DNA from 4 places in the Paenibacillus sp. Y412MC10 genome. Region 2 is predicted to be linked to each of the others. Evidence: riboswitches for the same ligand, from Rfam matches in the RefSeq annotation. Region 2 holds a riboswitch; each other region holds the start of a gene.
What was found. A riboswitch is a leader RNA that binds a small molecule or an ion and turns the genes downstream of it on or off. The one in region 2 is predicted to bind cyclic di-AMP.

Region 1: it holds a riboswitch for cyclic di-AMP, as region 2 does, so the genes downstream of both, GYMC10_RS02230 (hypothetical protein) here and GYMC10_RS19420 (C40 family peptidase) in region 2, are expected to answer to the same signal.
Region 3: it holds a riboswitch for cyclic di-AMP, as region 2 does, so the genes downstream of both, GYMC10_RS29610 (APC family permease) here and GYMC10_RS19420 (C40 family peptidase) in region 2, are expected to answer to the same signal.
Region 4: it holds a riboswitch for cyclic di-AMP, as region 2 does, so the genes downstream of both, GYMC10_RS00490 (C40 family peptidase) here and GYMC10_RS19420 (C40 family peptidase) in region 2, are expected to answer to the same signal.

The regions. Positions count from the first base shown of each region.
Region 1 is NC_013406.1:522,316-525,425, reverse strand. It holds gene GYMC10_RS02235 (hypothetical protein) at 1-39, opposite strand, end outside; cyclic di-AMP (ydaO/yuaA leader) riboswitch at 169-337, opposite strand; cyclic di-AMP (ydaO/yuaA leader) riboswitch at 880-1,052, shown strand; gene GYMC10_RS02230 (hypothetical protein) at 1,189-1,650, shown strand; gene GYMC10_RS02225 (proline dehydrogenase family protein) at 1,800-2,720, opposite strand; gene pruA (L-glutamate gamma-semialdehyde dehydrogenase) at 2,917-3,110, shown strand, end outside.
Region 2 is NC_013406.1:4,500,195-4,503,304, reverse strand. It holds gene GYMC10_RS19430 (ROK family protein) at 1-551, shown strand, start outside; gene GYMC10_RS19425 (hypothetical protein) at 856-1,383, opposite strand; cyclic di-AMP (ydaO/yuaA leader) riboswitch at 1,646-1,779, shown strand; gene GYMC10_RS19420 (C40 family peptidase) at 1,783-2,259, shown strand; gene GYMC10_RS19415 (stalk domain-containing protein) at 2,379-3,110, opposite strand, start outside.
Region 3 is NC_013406.1:6,690,652-6,693,761, reverse strand. It holds gene GYMC10_RS29610 (APC family permease) at 1-1,438, opposite strand, end outside; cyclic di-AMP (ydaO/yuaA leader) riboswitch at 1,605-1,799, opposite strand; gene GYMC10_RS29605 (molybdopterin-dependent oxidoreductase) at 2,256-3,110, shown strand, end outside.
Region 4 is NC_013406.1:100,907-104,016, forward strand. It holds gene GYMC10_RS00480 (c-type cytochrome) at 1-275, opposite strand, end outside; gene GYMC10_RS00485 (GNAT family N-acetyltransferase) at 437-937, opposite strand; gene GYMC10_RS00490 (C40 family peptidase) at 1,442-1,915, opposite strand; cyclic di-AMP (ydaO/yuaA leader) riboswitch at 1,920-2,055, opposite strand; gene GYMC10_RS00495 (hypothetical protein) at 2,402-3,110, opposite strand, start outside.

The DNA of each region.
Region 1 (3,110 bases), 3.1 Mb from region 2:
CGGCGCGGATACCAGGATGAATTCCTGTGGTTTCTCCATCTTCGTTTCTCCTCCTAAGGTCAGAAAGAGAAGGCAACAACAAAGAAGCCTGCGGAAAGAGAAGAACTCTTCCCGCAGGCTTCTTACAGGCCACGGTGAAATACACCGTGGCCCAAGTCCACGACAATCGTTGCCTCTCTCGATACGCTTACGAGGTTAGCTGACGGATTCGGGCGTGAGAGTCGCCCTACCCATAGACCGTTATCTTGTCTACAGGATTCACCCCAGAGAGATCAGGTTCATCTCCCGACTGGTTCCCCCGTTCCTTTTCCATTCAAGGACTCAGCGAAAATTAAAAACGAGTAGCATGTTATTCTATTAGCCATTGACTTGTCATCCAGACTGGGCATAACAGCACAGCAACAGGAGGTTCACGCGGTGAGAGTCGCCTCTACCTTCAAATCTCAGCAAGGCCCATGGTGCCTTCTCCTAAGATTCGATCCATAAAGCGCCAGGCGCAGCTCTCACACTGCCTTTACCTTCATGGAACGGCTGCCCGTATGCCTTGGTCGTTGATAACCGTCAATTCATAGTTCGTATCATACGTCCGGCCCTGCAGGATGTAAATGTGAGCAAAAACACATCTGGCGTTATGTCGAACAGGAACCAAGCAGTATTTCGTCTTTATCTTCCGTATACTGCTCTATACTATGTATTTCTCTTGTTTTCTCTTATTTATCGCAATCCAACGAGATACCGAGATTTTGCCACGATAATAGATGACACGGCCGATTGTACGCGTTTTCTTTTACCGTTTTCATCACATTTCGGAATCTATTCGTCCCATACGGTCATTTACTTTTCGTTTCCTCCGGCGTATGATTCATCCATCTATTCGAAACACGTTATACGCCGAGCTCCCGACAGACCGGGAGACGGGGGAACCAAAGTCACCAGTCTTCGATTGGTGAATGGGGTGAATCCGCTGCGCCTAGGATCGAAGGGCCCAGTGGTAGGGTGCTCTCAGTCCGAATCCGTCAGCTAACCTCGTAGGCGCGTTGTTGAGAGAGAATACCATCCAAGCTTTGGCATAGCGGCCGCCGGAATTGGGGCTCTAACCATAAATAGGCCTGGAGAGCGGGGTTTCTCTGCTCACCAGGCCTATTTGCCGTGCATATAACATTCTTATAAAGGAGCGTAGATCATATCATGACGAAACTCATCGAGGCAGCGCTTACACCCGTCATCGAAACCGCAGTGCCTGCATTAGGTGAAGAGACTATCCGCCATATGGAGATATTTCGTTTCGACCGGGGTTCGGCCGAACGTTTTATCCCCTGGAGCGATCACAGCAGGAACTGCGGCTTGTTCAAAATCAGCTGTAAAAACGCATCCGGGTATGCCGAATATGCGCTGCCCAGCACAAGAGAGTTTGCGGATCTGGTTCGCTGGGCATCCGTATTCTCAAGGCTGAGAGGCATGCACGTGATGGAAGCCATTCGCTATGTCCAAAAGCAGCAATGGGGATCCGTACGGATGCTGTTGGCGGTATCGGCCCTCGCCGATTTAGAGGCCAATCAGCATCAGCACATTAGCCGGAAGCGGTTAGGCAGTCTGCCGCTGGAGCGTTCCTTCCTGATGGATTGCTCGGAGGCGTATTATCATTTCTAGGGGCAGCAGCTACAGAGAGCTACTATCCCCGTTTCCTTTGGATTGGGCACTTCTAAGCAGCCTGATGTTTTTTGAAACCATGAAGAACCCCGTCAAAAAGCCACTTATTTCATCAGGCATTTTGACGGGGTTCTGCAATCGGATCCCGCTCACTTGAACATATTTTTGAGCACCATCATCAGATTGGCCGGCTTCTCTGCCAGCCTCCGGGTGAAATACGGGTACCACATCGTTCCATAGGGCATATAACACCGGATACGGTAGCCGTCCTGCGCAAGCGCTGCTTGATCGTTCATCCGCAGTCCATACAGCATCTGAAATTCATAGTCCTGTTTGTCTATGCGGCTCTGCTCGGCAAATACCTTCACCCAGTCGATGATGTTGTCGTCATGCGAGGCAATCGCGACGTAGGCCCCTTGGTCGAAATGCATTTTGACCAATTTCTTGTAGTTGTCAATGACCTCCCGCTTCTGCTGAAAGGCGATGGTTCCCGGCTCTTTGTACGCGCCCTTTACTAGCCGTAAATTAACGCCGGCCCTTAACAGATTCTTCACGTCCTCCTCCGTACGGAACAAGTAGGCCTGCATCACGGTCCCCACATTGGTCAGCCCCTCCTTATGAAGGCGGAGCGTCATATCGATGGTTGCCTGGGTATACGGCGAATCCTCCATGTCCAGGCGAACGAAGTTGCGGTGCTCTTTAGCCTTTCTTACCACCGACCTGATGTTTTCGTAAGCCTTCTCGGGGTCCAGGGCCATGCCCATCTGCGTCGGTTTCAAGGATACGTTCGATTGCACTTCGCGCCTCCCAATCCCTTCCACCAGCTTCAAATATTCCTCTCGGTACCCGGCCGCTTCATCCAGCGTCGTAATGCCCTCCCCCAAATGATCCAGCGTAACGAGAATGCCTTTCGCGTTCAGCCTCTCGATTTCGTCCAGCGCCTCATCCAAGGTATCGCCGGCAATGAATCGGCCAGCCAATTTCCGGCCGTACTTGATCGACAGCCATTTCACGAGTTTATTGCCGGACACCGTCAGGATCACTTTACGGTAAAGCTCGGTTCCGTCCATGCGCGCGCCCCCTTTGCAAGGTAACCAAAATGACTCTATCTAACTCATATGCAAAAATCATGACGGCATGCAGGGAGACATACATATTTAAATAGAGGTTTTCACCAGGAGATCCTAACCATGCCACCATGACGATCCGCAGCTGGACCATTGGCCTGAAGCTTCGATTCATATCATGTTAAGGAGGGGCCTCCCCATGCGAGCACCTTTTCGGAACGAACCATTTATGGACTTCAACAACGAGTGGAACAACAAGTTATACGATGCGGCGTTATCCGGGGTCGAAGCCGAGCTTGGCCAATCGTACCCCTTGGTTATCGGCGGTGCCAAAATCCATACGGAACGTACCGCTAAGTCGGTCAATCCGTCGCGCAAACGCCAAGTCATCGG
Region 2 (3,110 bases):
ACATGGTTTACGTGACGCTCAGCACAGGCATCGGTTCAGGCATCGTGCTGGATGGCAAGCTGTTTCTGGGCAGCAATTCCTTTGCAGGGGAACTTGGGCATCATATCATTGATCCCAGCGGTCCGCAGTGCAATTGCGGCAGCCATGGCTGCTGGGAGGTGTTTGCTTCAGGAACGGCCATCGGCCTGGCAGCATCCCAGCGGATGCTTACCCAGACCAGCGTTATTTCTGAACTGGCCGCAGCCGATGGAGGCGTGAACGCCAGGCATGTATTCGAGGCTAAACGTCTTCATGACCCCGTCGCAGTGGAGGTCATCGATCGTGCCGTCTATTACATGGCACTTGGACTGGTTAACGTCATTCACAGCTTCAACCCCGATCGCATCGTGGTTGGCGGGGGTGTGAGCAGAGCAGGCGAGCTTCTTTTCCCGCAGCTTCGGGAAATGACGGATAAGCTGGTCATGCCGTCCTATCTAGGAACCTACGAGATCGTTCCTGCGGGACTGCGGGACGATGTTGGCCTGGTGGGAGCCGCAGCCTTGTTCCAATAATATATTCGTAAGAAAAGGCAACAAAAGCCGCCCTCAAGGGCGGCTTTCTGATTATTCATGAAGAGAGCGGGAAACGGAGCGATCATATTTGCGTAAGCGAAGTCCGTAACTTGTGACAGGTGATAGGCGTAAACCGTAAGCCGTCATCCGTTTTCACTGGAGTCGAGTTTTTGGTTTCCTATTAGGTTTGTTTGTATCCGACAAACAATAAGCGGTTGCCCGCACTTTCCCGCCCGCCGACGGAAGCCGCCGGCTCCAAACCCGCACGCGAGGCGGCCTGCAGGCTTGGAGCCGGCGGCTTCCGCTATTCCATGTATTTTGATGCGTCGAACGTAATCATGCTCGTATGGTTGGCATGCTCGATCAGTGAGGAGAGCCTGGTCACTTCGCGTTCCTTCTTGCGCGCCTGCGCCTGATAAGCTTCCGGATCGTATAAGGCCACGTTAAACAGCGTTACGGCGCCATCTCCGCTTCCCCGGCCGCTCTGGCGCTCCAGCTTCTTGCGGGAGCCGAGATGGGCAAGCTGTCCGATATCGCTGCGCATTTGTTTGGCGAGCTCGATCGCCTCCATGATGGTCATGTCGGAGCCGTTCCAACTAATGGTCTGCGTCGTGTTGGAGATTGCCATCAGCAGATCCAGCTTTCTGTAATCCGCTGCGGCGGCTTCGATCTCTTCCGTAATGGCATCCACGCTGCGTGCAGGATACTCCGCCGTTTCCCCTTTTTCAATGATCGTGCTGCTGTTGTTCAAGCGTTCCGACATCAATTGATTCATGAGACGGTTGATTGCTGCCCGGACTGCCAAAGCTTCAGCCATCGTAATTTGACTCATAAGCGAAGGATCACCTCTTTGATTTCTTGTCTGAATATGTAAACGTTCCGAACTGCAAAAAAGTTGCATGCCCGTTAACAAAACGTCGCCGGAGGTTCGATGGAGTGTTACATAATTGTCATGAGTATACGAGATGGCATAATGAAAAAACATGAAAATTTTCAGCCTATACGACATTGATTAACATATAGTGATAGATTTCTAGGATATTATTGACAGCATCCTTGCTTGTATACTATATTAAGAGAAGGTTACAAAATGTTAATGAATTTTGCCGAATTTCGTTTGTGAAAACGGGGGAACCGTCTTGGGTGAATTATTCTTGTACCATAGAGAGTATAGGGAACCTTCAACCGAACCCTTAGCTAACTCCGTAGGCATCGAAGGAGAGAACGTATTTTGAAGAAATTTGTCATCACATTGCTTGGGTCTGCAATTATTTTTTCTTCTGGTGCCGTATCAGCTTATGCTGATCAACAACCGAATTTTCAGCATCAAGTGAAGCAATTGGTAGGAACGCCTTATAAATGGGGCGGAACAACGACAAGCGGATTTGATTGCTCCGGATTTATTCTGTATATGTTTAGAAATTTCGACATGGATCTTCCGCGCACATCCCAGAGTCAGGCTAAAGCCGGGGTTCATGTGGATCGCGAGGATCTGAGAGTCGGAGATTTGGTATTCTTCAATACAAGCGGCAGCGGCATTTCCCATGCGGGCGTTTACATTGGAGATGGACAATTTGCGCATGCTTCCAGCAGCAAGGGCGTAAGAATCAGCAAGCTTAGCGACTCCTATTACGAACCGCGTTATGTTACGGCGCGCCGTGTATTGAGTCAAGAGAACTATGCTAAACTGGTAGGAAGCGCAAGCTAATTGGAATACGCAGTTTAGAGTTCGATACATAACCGGAAAGCCTGACAAGAGATGATCTTGTCAGGCTTTCTTTTTTATTGAAGATCATAATTTGGGTCTCTACGAAAGGACTCACTAGATTATTCCTTTACGACAGAGGCATTCACGGCGGCTTCCATGCCATTATTATAGGAACGGAACAAGCCCAGACGCCAGAAGGCGGCACCTTTCAGATCATAGCGCTTGGCCAAGCCGAGCTTATCGTCGACGGATGTGGCCGTTTCGCTGCTTAAGCTGATGCCGAGCAGGAGCTTCTGCTTAGGAACGCCTGCCTGAAGTGCCTGCTGAATGGCTTGGTCCACCAGACTGTTGGGTTCAGGAACCTGGGCTTTGGTGCCAACCGGATTGTACTGATACGCCATGACGATGAGATCATCGGCAAGGGAGGCCAGCGTCTTGTAATCATAGCCTTTATAGGCGCTGTTCAATGGCGGAACGGCTAAGGACAGAGCAATGTCGCTCGGCAATGCGGCTTTCAATTGCTTGACGTAATCATTAAGCAGCTTCTGCTGCTTCGCGGCATCCAGTTTAAAACCGAGCCCTTCGAAATCAAGCACCACGCCGCCGAATCCGTTATCCGCCACCGCAGTCGTGATGCCCTCAATGGACTTTTGGCGAAGGCTGCTGTCGCTGAGGACTTTGGTTAATTCGCCGTTTCCGTCCAAAGCGTAAACCATAAGGTACGGTTTAATCTCCCGATCCGCAGCATCCGCAACAATCGATTGCGGAGTCACGTCGCCGGCCGCCGCAGGCAGACGATACTCGTCGCCTTGAAGCGTAAACTGACCTTCCCGATCAATGCGGCTCCAGCC
Region 3 (3,110 bases), 2.2 Mb from region 2:
CAGGCAGGATGATGACATTCCCCTCAATCGGCTTAACCGGCTCGCAAGTCGTAATCCGGAGCTGGTCCGCTACCGCCTCGTAATGCTTGCGGATCCGGGTGAAAATCCAGATGATCAGCGGCAGGAATATCAGCACGGTCCACACCTGGGCGAATTTCGTAAAGAAGAAGATCATGGTCACGATAAAGCTGATGCATGCGCCGGTGGTGTTAATGATCAGCTTGACGATCCAGCCTTCAGGCTTTTCCCGAATCCATTTCACCATCATCCCCGTCTGGGAGAGGGTAAACGGGATAAACACGCCGACGGCATACAGCGGAATCAGATGCTCGGTTTTGCCTTCAAAAGCCAGCAGCAGCAGAATGGAGAAAAATCCAAGAATAATGATTCCGTTCGAGTATCCCAGACGGTCGCCGCGGACGGTGAACATTCTAGGAATGAACTTATCCTTCGCCAGATTGACGGCCAGCAGGGGAAAAGCGGAATACCCCGTGTTGGCGGCGAGGATCAGAATTAAGGCCGTTGTCCCTTGTATGAAGTAATAAAGCGCATTTCGCCCGAAGGTATGCTCGGCAATTTGGGAAACGACCGTGACTTGTTCGCTGGGACTGACCCCATAGTAATAAGCCAGGAAAACGATGCCCGAAAATAACAGGGCCAGCAGCGATCCCATCGCCACCAGAGTTTTGGCGGCGTTATTCGGGGCCGGGTCTTTGAAATTCGGAATGGCATTGGAAATCGCCTCCACGCCGGTCAGGGCGGAGCTGCCCGAGGCAAATGCGCGCAGGAGCAGGAACAAGCTCAGCCCGGCTACGGGCGTGCCGATCGGCGTATGAAGCTCCGGAGACGCATGGCCTGTGGCAATGTTGAATATCCCTACCCCGATCAGGATAAATAACGCAAGCACGAACAGGTAAACCGGATAAGCCAATATGGAGGCCGACTCCGTAACTCCTCTTAAATTCAATACGGTCAAGCATAGAACGAACACGATGGAGATCGGCAGATTATAGGCGTGTAATTCCGGAAAAGCCGACGTGATCGCATCCGTCCCGGCCGACACGCTGACCGAAACCGTCAGGATATAGTCCACGAGCAAGGAACCGCCGGCCACCAGCCCCGGGTACATGCCCAAATTCCGTTTGGACACGACATATGCGCCGCCGCCGTGCGGATAGGAGAAAATAATTTGTCTGTACGACAGGATAAGTGCCAGCAATAAGACCAGGACGCCGACGGCAATCGGTATGGAATACCAATAGGCAGCTGCCCCTACGGTCATCAACACAATGAGGATTTGTTCCGGGCCATAGGCCACGGACGATAGCGCATCGGATGACAGGATGGCCAGCGCCTTGGTTTTATTCAGCTTTTGTTCGCCTAATTCCGTTGATTTAAGCGGTCTTCCGATGAGGAAGCGCTTGATTGAGGATAACATGGTTGTTTTTCACCGCCGCTTAAGATTAAGTTCATGGTAGAAGCTCCCGGAACGGACTTCTATCGGTGTTTTTTATATGCTGGACATAGGAACGGTCACCATGCCTATGCTGATTTTTGGCAAACAAAAAACACAGGTTAGAACCCTGTGTTTGATCACAAGTTCACAACCCTCCCGATCAACGCTGACGAGGTTAGCTGTCGGATTCGGGCGGTGAGAGTCGCCCTACCTGATTCCATCGCGGCGTACGTACGCGACGCATCAGGATTCACCCCATAGTATGGTTGAAGGATCCTATAGGTATCCCTCCATACGGTTGGTTCCCCCGCTTTCCATCATGGAAATTAAGCGAATGTCATGTGAATATGAAGAATGTTTTCGAAGCTGAATAGTATATTACGCCTGCTCCAATCGTTTGTAAAACATCCTCCAACGATCATTCGAACAGAATTATTTATAAAAAATGACAGATAAGCGCTTACATAAAGACGTGGCTTTGACAGGCTTTTTATTTTGCATGTTTACTGCGAAAATCACGAGTTTCTATAATATGGAGGATTAGGAGTGGGGAACAAATTCGCCATGCCGGTCTCGGGGGAGGAGACACTGGCATGGCGAATTTTTTTGGGAGTGGTCCATGATTCGGCAAGGAAGAGAAAGGGTCTGGTTTCCTCTTCTTTGCTCTTGATAGGAATATACCCGGGGGGGAGAAAAGTGAATCACCTGATTAGAAAAAAATGTATGACTTTACTGGAACCCCGATTTTCTTTTAAGATAAAGGGATATGATGCAGCCGAGCATAGGGGGGAAGTACGAAATGACTCAAGCGATGATTCATCAGGAAAACGGCGTATTTCCGGCGGTATGTCCGTTGGATTGTCCCGATACATGCGGCCTGCTGCTGCATAAAGAGAACGGAAAAATCGTCAAGGTGACCGGTAATCCGGAGCATCCGATTACGCAGGGAGCCATCTGCAATAAAGTCCGTAATATGGCACACCGGGTGTATCATCCGGAACGCGTGCTCTATCCGCTGCGAAGAGTAGGTCCCAAGGGTGAGGGCGCCTTCGAGCGGATCAGCTGGGACGAAGCCATTCAGGAGATTGCCGGACGCTATAAGGGCTTGATCGAGGAATACGGCTCCGAGAGCATCCTGCCCTACAGCTTCTACGGCAATATGGGGATATTGAGCGTCGACGGCATGGACCGCAGATTCTTCAACAGGCTGGGTGCCAGCCGCCTGAAGCAGTCGATCTGCAATTCCGCGGGCAATGAGGGCTGGAAATCCGTGATGGGGTTTAATGGGGGAACCGTTCCGGAGGACACCGTACGAGCCGACGTCATCCTCGTCTGGGGCGGCAACATCGTCAGCACCAATATGCACCAGATGGTGATTGCAGAGAAAGCGCGCAAAGCCGGTGCCAAGGTCGTTGTGATCGATGTCCACAAGAACCAGACGGGGCAATGGGCCGACTGGTTCATTCCGCTGTATCCAGGCACGGATGCGGCGCTGGCCGTCGGTCTCATGCACATCATGTTCCGCGACGGCATGGTGAATGAGGAATTTCTCCGGAAGTATACGATTGGCCATGAAGCCTTGCGCGAGCACGTCAAAGAATACACGCCGGAGCACGTTTCTTCCATTACCGGCATCTCGATCGAGGATATCGAG
Region 4 (3,110 bases), 2.7 Mb from region 2:
CGGCCTTTGGTTACAACGTTGAAGATCGCGTCCGCATCCATGTGTCCGCCTACTTGATTCAAAGCCGGTCCAGCGCCGCCTTGAAGTTGGTCACCATGACAGCTGATGCAGCTTGCTTTCAGTGTGGCTTCCGCTGCGGCAGCATCCAGAGTCACTTCCGGCATAGTCGGCTTCTCTTCCTGAGCTACCTGTTCCTTGCCTGGGAGCGTAAACATCAGCGCAATAGCCAACGCACATGCGACGAAGAACAATCCGCTCATGATCCATTTTTGCATCGTCATATCGTCCCTTCTATGTATACTGCACTTTTGCACTTGTCTCCATTATAAACCAACATCCATAGACAGCATAGCCAGTTGTGACAAAAAAAGCAACTATACCGCGCACCTTCATAAAAAGTACACAAAATTGTGCCTTTTCATATAGACAAAGATTACTATTCCTCATTTGCCGGAGGCTCATACACCATGCAGTGGAAAAGGGCGTTTCCCGTCGGCGTAAGGCGCTCATACGTATCGGTGATATGAAAGCCCGCCTTTTCGTACGCGCGGATCGCACGTTCATTCCAGGTCATTACCTCCAGGTCGATCTCATCGGCAGGCCGCCTCCGCCTCGCTTCCCGGACAATCGTCTGCATAAACCGTTTACCCATTCCCCGCCCGCACCAATCAGGCCGCATGCCCAGCCCGATTCGCGTAACCTCATGCATCGGAAACAGTTGGGCAAATCCCCATAGCGTCTTCCGTTCATCCAAAATCGAAATGTACTGCTCCCGGCGGATGTCGGGATCCCCAAACTCGATCTCAAGCCCCTTCATCTGCTCCCAGGGAAGAAAACCGTAAATGTTATAGGGAGGAGGATAGGTCCAGGCGCATATTTCTTTCGCGTGCTCTTCACGCATGACCACCGTATGAAATGAAATCGGTGCTGCATCCATTGGCAAAGTCCCCCTGTCATAATTACAAATTAAATTATACCCCATTTCTCAAACATTCTAGCCGCATCAAAAAGCCCGTCCAAGAGAAGTAGGTCTCCTTTGACGGGCAAACGGATATGTATGGGCAGGACGAGGATAAGACATCGAAGCTTAGGAGGATTCTCCGGTCGACTTTTCATACTGATCATTGCTCATGATGCGCTCGGCACCTACGTACCGCTGCTCGTAGTAGTCCTCAGAAAATAAAATCAATATTTTTCCATTAGGGTGTTTAATGAAGGGAGAGGAGGGTATATAAAGGGTAGAAGATGCAACGACATGAGGGGGCGAAGTGAATCGCATAATAATTTTCTTTTTTTCTCGAAAAGTGGGAACTTTTTCGTTGTCCCAAACGTTATAAAGGTATACACAGAGCAGACAAAAGAAAAAGCCGCTGGATGAGATCGGCACAATCTCATACACCCAGGGCTTCTTGTAAAGGATAAATCAATGAAGTTCCAGTAATTAATTGTAGTTCACAGCTACAGACTTGTACGTAGACTGACTCATGACTCGCTTAGCACCTACGTATCGATTGGCGTAATAGCTCTGGCTCAGCGGACTGATGATGACACCGCGCGAGGATGAGGAATGAGCGAATTTGCCGCCCCCAACATAAATACCCACATGAGATACACCTCTGCCGGATGTGTTGAAGAACACGAGATCGCCAGCTTTCAGCTTGCTCTTGGCTACGGCCGTACCGACTTTGTATTGAGCTCCAGACGTGCGCGGCAGGCTAAGACCAAGTTTCTTGTAGATATAGCTGGTGAATCCGGAGCAGTCAAAACCATTCGTTGTGGTTCCACCTGTTTTATAAGAGACACCAATGGCTGGTTTGATTGCAGTATTTAATTTGGAATCGGCGAAAGCGCTTCCGGTCCCTAATGTGAGTGCGAGGGCCAGGCCTAGAGAAATGGCCGTTAACTTCTTTTTCAAAGCAAAAAGCTCCTTCCATTGCCTGCGAGGTTAGCTTAAGGGTTCGGTTGAAGGTCCCCTATGATCCCTCTCTTGCGAGATCAATTCACCCAAAACGGATCCCCCGCTTCCCAATCATGGGAATTCGGCTCCTTAAAATGTTGATGAACCCATTCATAGACGTCTGACGTTCCAACATGCTTAACGAAATTACATAGTTCCAGCAAAAAGTTACAGTAAAGATGACAAAGTTGTTACTAACATATTCGTTATTTTAGCAGAGTATTAACAATTTGGCAAATGAGGAAAGCTCATTTTTATACAAAAAAACCTGTCCCCGTCATGCGGGATCAGGTTTTTTTGTAACTTGGCCATCGGAAAATGTAATATTGAGGAAAAATGAGCTTCTATTCTTTGTAAAATCAAGTCCGAGAGAGAAATGTGTCGCTTCCGATTACAGCATATTTACGAGCTTGTTTATCATATGATGGTAACGAAATGTAACGATTAGGCATGCTGCGAAGAAGAATCCCGCCACAAATGATATTGGGCGGAAATTACCCAAATTTGGAAGAGTCCATTTAGAAAATAAGAGGCTTGCTGAATAATCAAGCCGATCAATCCCGCCCAGAAGAGCGATGCCGAGCTCAGGAGCAAAAGAATGACGCAGGCCGATCCGCCAACGGTAAGGGATAACAGCACAGCCGTGCCCAGTCGGCGGAAGAGCGCAAGAACGGAGCTGATCATGCCGGAATTGTCCGTACGGCCGAATTGCATATAGAGCAATAACAGGCGAATCAGATAGGCGTACAGAAACCAGCCGGCTGCATGAGGCAGCGCATGAAGCAGCATAACCGGCTCATGGATCCCGTTCAGCAGGATCGGAAGGATTTTGGGCAGAATCCAGTATCCGGGCACAAAGGTAAGAACAAGTTCGATCAGATAAAATACCGTAACGGGCTTCCATAGCTTCTGCATGCCGGTGAAGAAGAATAATCCGCGCTCGCCCTTAGCCTCCTGGTGGAGGTTATAGAAGATGCCTGCCCGAATGAGCGGGGTACATACCATCCGGATCAGGAGCAGAGCGGCCAGAAGCCAACCATAGGTATGGACCGTGCCGCTTAACGATAGACTCATCTCGCCCTCGTAGAAGAATAACAGGCGACTAAGCTCGTTAGGGGCAGAATCCGGATACCGCATCAGCAGGGGGACGACT